One region of the Sphingomonas sp. BK069 genome, then DNA from elsewhere that is predicted to be linked to it. Evidence: riboswitches for the same ligand, from Rfam matches in the RefSeq annotation. Region 1 holds a riboswitch; the other holds the start of a gene.
The links. Region 1 has a riboswitch for glycine ahead of gcvT (glycine cleavage system aminomethyltransferase GcvT). Riboswitches for the same ligand answer to the same signal wherever they lie in the genome.
Positions count from the first base shown of each region.

Region 2: another riboswitch for glycine. It lies ahead of FHY02_RS01585 (L-serine ammonia-lyase); the one in region 1 lies ahead of gcvT (glycine cleavage system aminomethyltransferase GcvT).

Region 1 is NZ_JACHZH010000001.1:1,596,880-1,601,076, forward strand. Features, by position in the region: gene gcvPB (aminomethyl-transferring glycine dehydrogenase subunit GcvPB) at 1-99, opposite strand, end outside; gene gcvPA (aminomethyl-transferring glycine dehydrogenase subunit GcvPA) at 96-1,454, opposite strand; gene gcvH (glycine cleavage system protein GcvH) at 1,521-1,892, opposite strand; gene gcvT (glycine cleavage system aminomethyltransferase GcvT) at 1,894-3,054, opposite strand; glycine riboswitch at 3,107-3,218, opposite strand; glycine riboswitch at 3,219-3,321, opposite strand; gene FHY02_RS07710 (hypothetical protein) at 3,465-3,728, shown strand; gene FHY02_RS07715 (MFS transporter) at 3,887-4,197, opposite strand, start outside.
Region 2 is NZ_JACHZH010000001.1:319,999-324,195, forward strand. Features, by position in the region: gene FHY02_RS01570 (NAD(P)/FAD-dependent oxidoreductase) at 1-490, opposite strand, end outside; gene FHY02_RS01575 (biliverdin-producing heme oxygenase) at 575-1,177, shown strand; gene FHY02_RS01580 (LLM class flavin-dependent oxidoreductase) at 1,268-2,284, shown strand; glycine riboswitch at 2,350-2,436, shown strand; gene FHY02_RS01585 (L-serine ammonia-lyase) at 2,558-3,937, shown strand; gene FHY02_RS01590 (SOS response-associated peptidase) at 3,969-4,197, opposite strand, start outside.

The DNA of each region.
Region 1 (4,197 bases):
CTCCAGCATCAGCGCCTTGTTGCCGGTGAAGGTCGCACCCGCCGCGTCGCCGCGGCCCGCGGGCGCGGTCGGCTTCCAGCCGCTCTGGTTGATCGTCATGCCAGCACCTCCGTCAGCGCCGTCGCCAGCGCCTCGATATCCTCGTCGGTCACCGTCTCGGTCACCGCCACCACCAGGCCGTTCTCCAACGCCGCCTCGCCCGGGTAGAGCCGCCCGAGCGACACGCCCGCGAGCACGCCGCGCTCTGCCAGCGTGCGCACCACCGGCCGCGCTTCCTGCCCGAGGTCGAGCGTGAACTCGTTGAAGAAGGCGTCGTTGATCACGCGCACGCCGGGCACGCGCGCGAGCCGGTCGGCGGCGCGGCACGCGGTCGCGTGGTTGATCCCGGCGAGCCGGCGCAGCCCCGCCTCGCCCAGCAGGGTCATGTGGATCGAGAAGGCCAGCGCACACAGGCCCGAGTTGGTGCAGATGTTGCTGGTCGCCTTCTCGCGGCGGATATGTTGCTCGCGCGTCGAGAGCGTCAGCACGAAGCCGCGGCGCCCGTCGGCGTCGACGGTCTCGCCGCACAGTCGGCCGGGCATCTGGCGGACATATTTGTCCTTGCAACCGAACAGCCCGACGTATGGGCCGCCGAACTGGAGCCCGACGCCGAGCGACTGCCCCTCGCCGACAACGATGTCCGCGCCCATCTCGCCCGGCGCGCGCAGCGCCCCCAGCGCGACCGGCTCGGTCACCACCGCGATCAGCAGCGCCTTGTTCGCCTGGCAGGCCTCGGCGAGCGGCGTCAGGTCCGCGACGCGACCGAGGATATCGGGATATTGCACGACGACGCACGAGGTGTCCGCGTCGATCGCAGCGATCAGCTGGTCGACGTCGGTCTCCGCGGTCAGCGCGGGCGCGCCGGTCTCGAGCAGGTCGCCGGTGTAGCGCGCCATGGTCTTGGCGACCGACACGTAATGCGGGTGCAGCCCGGACGAGAGCAGCGCCTTGCCGCGCCGCGTGATCCGCCGCGCCATGCCGATCGCCTCCCAGCAGGCGGTCGAGCCGTCGTACATGCTGGCGTTGGCCACGTCGGTCCCGAGCAGGCGCGCGACCTGCGTCTGGAACTCGAACAGCATCTGCAGCGTGCCCTGCGCGATCTCGGGCTGATAGGGCGTGTAGGCGGTGAGGAACTCGCCGCGCTGGATCAGATGATCGACCGAGGCCGGCACGTGGTGGCGATAGGCGCCGGCGCCGAGGAAGAAGGGCACCTCGCCCGCGACGGTGTTCCTGCGCGCCAGCGCGGTCATGTGGCGCTCGACCGCCAGCTCGCTGGCGTGGAGCGGCAGGTCGCGCACGGGGCCGTCGAGCCGCGCGGACTCGGGCACGTCGACGAACAGGTCGTCGATCGAGGAGGCGCCGATCACCGCGAGCATGTCGCCGCGGTCGGACGGAGTGAGAGGAAGGTAGCGCATGGTCTGGTCTCTCCCGCCTCCCCTCGGGGAGGGGTTCCGCCCCTCCCGCGCGGGAGGGGCGTCACATCACAATTTAGCGACGAAGGCGGCGTAGGCGGTCTCGTCCATCAGCGCCTCGAGCTCGCTCGGATCGCTGAGCGTCAGCTTGAAGAACCAGCCCTCGCCCTCGGGATCCGAATTGACCAGCGACGGCTCGTCGGCGAGCGCGGGATTGCCCTCGGTCACCGTGCCCGACACGGGCGCATAGACGTCCGACGCGGCCTTGACGCTCTCGACCACCGCCGCCTCGTCGCCCTTGCTCAGGCTACGACCCGAGTCCGGCGCCTCGACGAAGACGATGTCGCCGAGCTGGCCCTGCGCATAGTCGCTGATGCCGACCGTGCCGGTCTGGCCCTCGACCTCGATCCACTCGTGATCCTCGGTGAAATATCGGCTCATCTCACTTCACTCCTCGGAAGTAACGGTGGGGAACGAACGGCATCCCGGTGACGGTCGCGCGGTGCGGCTTGCCGCGCTGCGACAGCGTCACGCTGGTGCCGGGCGCGGCGAGCGCCGCGGGAACATAGGCCATGGCGATCGGCGCCCCGACGGTCGGCGCGAAGCCGCCGCTGGTGACGCGGCCGACGGTAGCGCCGCCATCGTCGACCACGGTCGCACCCTCGCGCACCGGCTGGCGCCCCTCGACGAGCAGCCCGACGCGGCGCAGCGCCGGTCCCGCCTCACGCTCGGCGAGCACGCGCGCGGCGCCGGGGAAGTCGGCGGCCTCGCGGCGGCGCTTGGCCAGCGCGAAGCCGAGGTCAGCCATCACCGGCGTGGTGGTGGGATCGAGGTCGTGGCCGTACAGCGGCAGCCCCGCCTCGAGCCGCAGCGAGTCGCGGGCGCCGAGGCCGATCGGCTTGATCTCGGGCTGCGCCACCAGCGCGTCGGCAAGCGCCACCGCCGCCTCGGCGGGAACCGAGATCTCGACGCCGTCCTCGCCGGTATAGCCCGAGCGGCTGATCCACAGCTCGTGACCCTGCCAGTCGAACGCGCCCGCCTGCATGAACACCATGGCGTCGACGCCGGGGATCAGCCGCGCCACCGCGGCGACCGCCTCCGGCCCCTGCACCGCGAGCAGCGCATGCTCCTCCATCAGGTTGAGTGTGATCTCGTCGGGCAGACGCTCGATCATGTGCGCGACGTCGTCGTATTTGGTCGCGCCGTTGACGACCATGTAGACGCGGTCCTCGGCCTGCGGCGTCAGCATCAGGTCGTCGAGCACGCCGCCCTGGTCGTCGAGCAGCAGCGAGTAGCGCGCCTTGTTGAGCGGCGCGTCGCTGATCGCCGCGGGCATCAGCGCCTCGAGCGCGGCGGCGACGTTCGACCCCGTGATGCCGAGCTGGCCCATGTGGCTGACGTCGAACAGCCCGGCATGCTCGCGCGTCCACAGATGCTCGGCCATGATGCCCTCATACTGGACGGGCATGTGGTAGCCGGCGAACTCGACCATGCGCGCGCCGCGCTGGCGGTGCCAGGAGTCGAGCGGGAGGGCGAGGATCTCGATCGGCTCGAGCTCGTCGTCGCTCGGGAGGTCGGTCGATGGGGGAACGGAGTCGCTCATCATCATGTCCGTGCGTGCGAGGGCGAATCGCGCCGGTCACCCGGCCTGATCCGTTTCCCCCTCTGTCACGGGACCTGAGAGCTTTCCCCGCGCACGCGCGGGTTACCCCTTCGGTGGGAGGCGCCTGCCCGAGACATGCGCCGCCGCTTTCCAGAGCGTCGATGAAGGCCGGCGCGGTCCCTGCTGCCTGAGAGATTCCGGGGTGGTTGCTCCTTCGGCGGCGGCTACCGGCCTGCAAGGCCCGCCGCACTCTCCCGCGCCTGCCCATGCCGGTCGCCCGGCATCGACGTGTCGCCGCTCTACGGCAAGCGCCGCCCGAGTCAATCGCGTTCGCGGCGCGCGACGGTCGCCGCGCGTCGGAGCCGCGCCCGTGCTAAGACGTTTGCACCACAGGAGAAGGAGCAACTCGCATGGACACCGCCACCTCACCCGCCGTCGACCGCATCGCGCGCGTCCTCGCCGGTCAGCATCTCAGCGCCAACGGACACGGCCAGTCTGAGTCGGCCTCTGCGCAGGTCGAGGCGACATGGAAGGACTATCGCGACGACGCGATCGCGGTGCTCCACACGCTGCGCGCGCCGAGCCCGGCGATGGCGGCGGCGGGCGATGTCGCGGTGTGGGAGCGGATGGTGCTCGCCGCGATCGCGGAGGCGAAACCGGGTATCGTGATGTGAGAACGGCGTCAGACGCGACCGCGGGCGATCTGATCGCCACCTGACCGCGCTGGGCTGAGACGCCGGCCCAACAACAGGCGCTCACTGACGCCAAGCCGTCGTTCCCGGTGCTTAGTGGCCAGGTGCGACGGGGGGAGGTGATCCGTCGCTGCTCGCCGTCAAGCGCGGGCCAGTGTTCTTCTGGCGGACGATCGCTCCACCGCCGCCGACACGCCCAGCACCGCCAGCCCACACACCGCCAGCGCCGCCCCGACATAGCCCGTCGAGGTCCAGCCATAGCCCGCCGCGATCACCATCCCGCCGAGCCACGGCCCCAGCGCGTTGGCGGTGTTGAACGCCGAGTGATTGAGCGCCGCCGCCAGCGCCTGCGCGTCGCCCGCCACGTCCATCAGCCGGGTCTGGAGCACACTGCCGAGCGCGCCGCTCACGCCGATCGCGAACATCGCCAGCAGCACCGACCAGAGATGCG
Region 2 (4,197 bases), 1.3 Mb from region 1:
CCGCGACTCGTTCCACGCGCGACAGTTCGGCGATCATGCGATCGACGTCGGCGCGGCAGCGGACGGTGTGGACACCCGCCAGGTCGTGGCCCTCGCAGGCGAGCCGTCGCGCGCTGCCCCCCGCCGCCCAGATCAATCGATGGTAGTCGATCACACGACCGTCCCCGAGGGTCACATGCCGCGCCGAGGCGTCGACCGCGACCACCGCCCGTCCCAGCAGCAGCGTGATGTCGCGCTCGTGCCAGAAGGTGGCAGGACGGATGAGCATGCGTTCGAACGCGCGCTCACCGGCCAGATACTCCTTCGAGAGCGGCGGGCGCTCGTAAGGGAGCTCGGGCTCGGCGCCGATCAGCAAGATGGTGCCATCGAAGCCGCGCTGGCGCAGCGCCGCGGCGGCCGCCGCGCCGCCGTGGCCGGCGCCGACGATCACCACGTCATAGCGCTGCCTGTCGTTCCGTTCGCCGTCGCCCACGCCTGCCTCCTCGTCCATGGCCGGCGTCCCGCATGCGGGATGCAGCGCGCGGGTGGCAAGCGCGCGTTGCGTTCGTCACCACGCGGGTGCTAGCCGCGGTGGGTGACGACATCGCCCGCATCGCCTGAGCCGTTCCCGACGCGCACGCAGCGCCTCCGCTCCGCCACCGACGTGGCGCACCGTCGACTCGATGATACGATCATGGCGCTCGACCCTTTCGGCGATCGCTCGCGGTACGCGCGCCTGCTCGCGATCCACCGCGACTTCCACGCGCTGATCGCGCCGCTCTACGCCGCACCGAGCCTCGCCGCGCTAATCCCCGACCTGGCCGCCCGCGCGCGCCTCTCGGCGGTGGAGCAGGATGCCGCCGACCTCCACGTCCCGCTCGCGCCGCCGCCGCCGCCGCGCTTTGCCGCCGAAGTCGCGCCGGACCGCGGCACCGCGATCGGCTGGCTCTATGTCGCCGAGGGGTCGAGCCTGGGCGCGGCGATCCTGCTCAAGGCGGCGATGACGCTGGGCCTCGGGCCAACCTTCGGCGCGCGCCACCTCGCCGGCCATGCCGACGGCCGCGCGCGCCACTGGCGCAGCTTCACCGCGGCGGTGGACGCGGTCGCCCTGTCGGCCGGGGAGGAGGAGCGCGCGGAAGAGGGCGCGCGCGAGGCGTTCGACGCGGTCGCCGCGCTGGTGCGACGCGCCGCGCCGTAACGCACCGTTTCGTTTCGCCGCGCTTGCCAGCGTCCGCCCGCGCCGCCACCTCCTCCCGGTAGCGAGGCGCCGACGGCGCGGGAGTAGCACATGAAGAAGATCGGTTTCCTGTCGTTCGGCCATTGGTCGCCGACGGCGCAGTCGGCGACGCGCTCGGCCAGCGACGTGCTGTTGCAGTCGATCGAACTGGCTGAGGCGGCCGAGCAGCTCGGCGTCGACGGCGCTTACTATCGCGTCCACCATTTCGCACGGCAGCTCGCCTCGCCGTTCCCGCTGCTCGCTGCCGTGGGGGCCCGCACCAAGCGGATCGAGATCGGCACCGGCGTGATCGACATGCGCTACGAGAACCCATTCTACATGGCGGAGGATTCGGGTGCGGCCGACCTGATCGCGGGCGGGCGGCTCCAGCTCGGCATCAGCCGCGGCTCGCCCGAGCAGGTGATCGAGGGGTGGCGCTACTTCGGTTATGCGCCGGGCGAGGGCGAGAGTGACGCCGACATGGGGCGCCGTCACGCCGAGGTCTATCTCGAGCTGCTGAAGGGCGAGGGGTTCGCCCAGCCCAACCCGCGGCCGATGTTCCCCAACCCGCCGGGGCTGCTGCGGCTCGAGCCGCACCCGGCGGGGCTGCGGCGACGCATCTGGTGGGGCTCGGCGTCGGACTCGACCGCGGTCTGGGCGGCGCGGCAGGGGATGAACCTGCAGAGTTCGACGCTGAAGAAGGACGAGAGCGGCGAGCCGTTCCATGTCCAGCAGGCGCGCCAGATTCGCGCCTATCGCGCGGCCTGGGCCGAGGCGGGACACGACTGGGCGCCGCGCGTCTCGGTGTCGCGCTCGATCTTCGCGCTCGTCGACGATTGGGACCGCGCCTATTTCGGCCAGGCCGGCGGCGACGATCAGGTCGGCGTGATCGACGCCATGCGCGCGGTGTTCGGCCGCTCCTACGCCGCCGAGCCGGACCGCCTCGTCGAGCAGCTGCGCGCCGACGAGGCGATCGCCGAGGCGGACACGCTGCTGCTCACCGTGCCCAACCAGCTCGGCGTGGACTATAACGCGCACGTGCTCGAGGCGATCATGACTCATGTCGCGCCGGCGCTCGGCTGGCGCTGACCCACTCCGACGAGACGCGCGTGCCGCGGTGGCTTGACCGTTACGGCAGGGTGCGGGATAGCGTGCGCGTCGACGTGGGAGAGACCGGGCAGATCCGGCACCGAAGGAGCAACCGCCCCGGAAACTCTCAGGTAAAAGGACCCGCCGGCGCCAACATCTGGAGAGAGGCGCGGCGACGCGTCCGCCGACGGGATAGCGATCTCAGGCACAAGGGACAGAGGGGCATGGGCCGCGGCGAGCGGTCGGGGAGAGCGCGTGCCGACCGAGTCCCAGATGCTGCCGCTCGATCGCGGCGCGACACGCCCGATCAGCGTGGCCGAGCTGTTCACGATCGGCGTTGGCCCATCGAGCTCGCACACGGTCGGGCCGATGCGCGCCGCGCACGACTTCGCCGAGCGCGCCATCGCGGGCGAGCGCGCGCCGCGTCATGTCAGCTGCGCGCTGTACGGCTCGCTCGCGCTGACCGGGCGCGGCCACGCCACCGACACGGCGACGCTGCTCGGGCTGGCGGGCTGGTTGCCCGAGCGGCTCGACCCCGACACCGCGCCCGCGATCGTCGCCGCGGTCCGGGAGACCAAGCGGCTCTCGCTCGGCGGTGCGCGGACGATCGCGTTCGACGCGGAGGACGACCTCGTCTTCCACCCGCGCACGTTCCTGCCGCAGCACCCCAACGGCATGTGCTTCACCGCGACCTATGACGATGGCGCGACGCTGGAGGAGACCTATTTCTCGATCGGCGGGGGCGCGATCCTGCGGCTCGGCGCGCCGCCGCTCGCGCACAATATCGCGGTGGCGCATCCTTTCTCGTCGAGCGCCGAGCTGCTGGTGCGCTGCGAGGAGACCCGGCTCAGCATCGGCGCGCTCGTCCGCGCCAACGAGGAGGCATGGCGCTCGCCCGCGGAGAGCGACGCCTTCCTCGACTCAGTGCGCGACGCGATGAGCGCCTGTATCGACCGCGGCATCGCGCAGGAAGGCACGCTGCCGGGCGGGCTGCGGGTGCGCCGCCGCGCGCGGGCGCTGCACGAGTCCCTGTCGCGGTGCGGCCCGGAGGATCGCCCCGCCGCGGTGTTCGAGTGGGTCAGCCTGTGGGCGATCGCGGTGAACGAGGAGAATGCCGCGGGCGGCCGTGTCGTCACCGCGCCGACCAACGGCGCGGCGGGCGTGCTGCCCGCGGTGCTGCGCTACTACGAAGAACTCGTGCCGGGTGCGACGCGGGCCGGCGCGCGTCACTTCCTCTACACCGCCGCGGCGATCGGCATGCTGTATAAGAAGCGCGCCTCGATCTCGGCCGCCGAGATGGGGTGCCAGGGCGAGGTCGGCGTCGCCTGCTCGATGGCGGCAGGCGCGCTCGCCGCGGTGCTGGGCGGCACCGACCGGCAGGTGGAGAATGCCGCCGAGATCGGCATGGAGCACAATCTCGGGCTCACCTGCGACCCGATCGCCGGGCTGGTCCAGATCCCGTGCATCGAGCGCAACACGATGGGTGCGGTCAAGGCGATCAACGCCGCCTATCTCGCGCTGCGCGGCGACGGCAGTCACGTCGTCAGCCTCGACGCGGTGATCGAAACGATGCGACAGACCGGCGAGGACATGCGCAGCCAGTATAAGGAGACCAGCCTCGGCGGTCTGGCCGTGAATGTGGTCGAGTGCTGACAAGGGGCGGAGTCCGCGCTGACCTCCGCGATCAGTTCACCGCCATCAGCTGCGACGGGTACGGCTGCGCCAGCGCGACCGCGTCCTCGAACGGACAGCTGAGCCAGCGTTCCTCGTCCTCCTCGTGGAGCAGCACCGGCATCGCCTTGGGATGGATCGGTGCGACCAGCGGGTTGGGTGCGCACGTCAGGAAGGCGAACACCGCGCCCTGCTCCGTCGGGCGCCACACGCCGGCGAAGCTGACGATCGCGCGGCTCGGC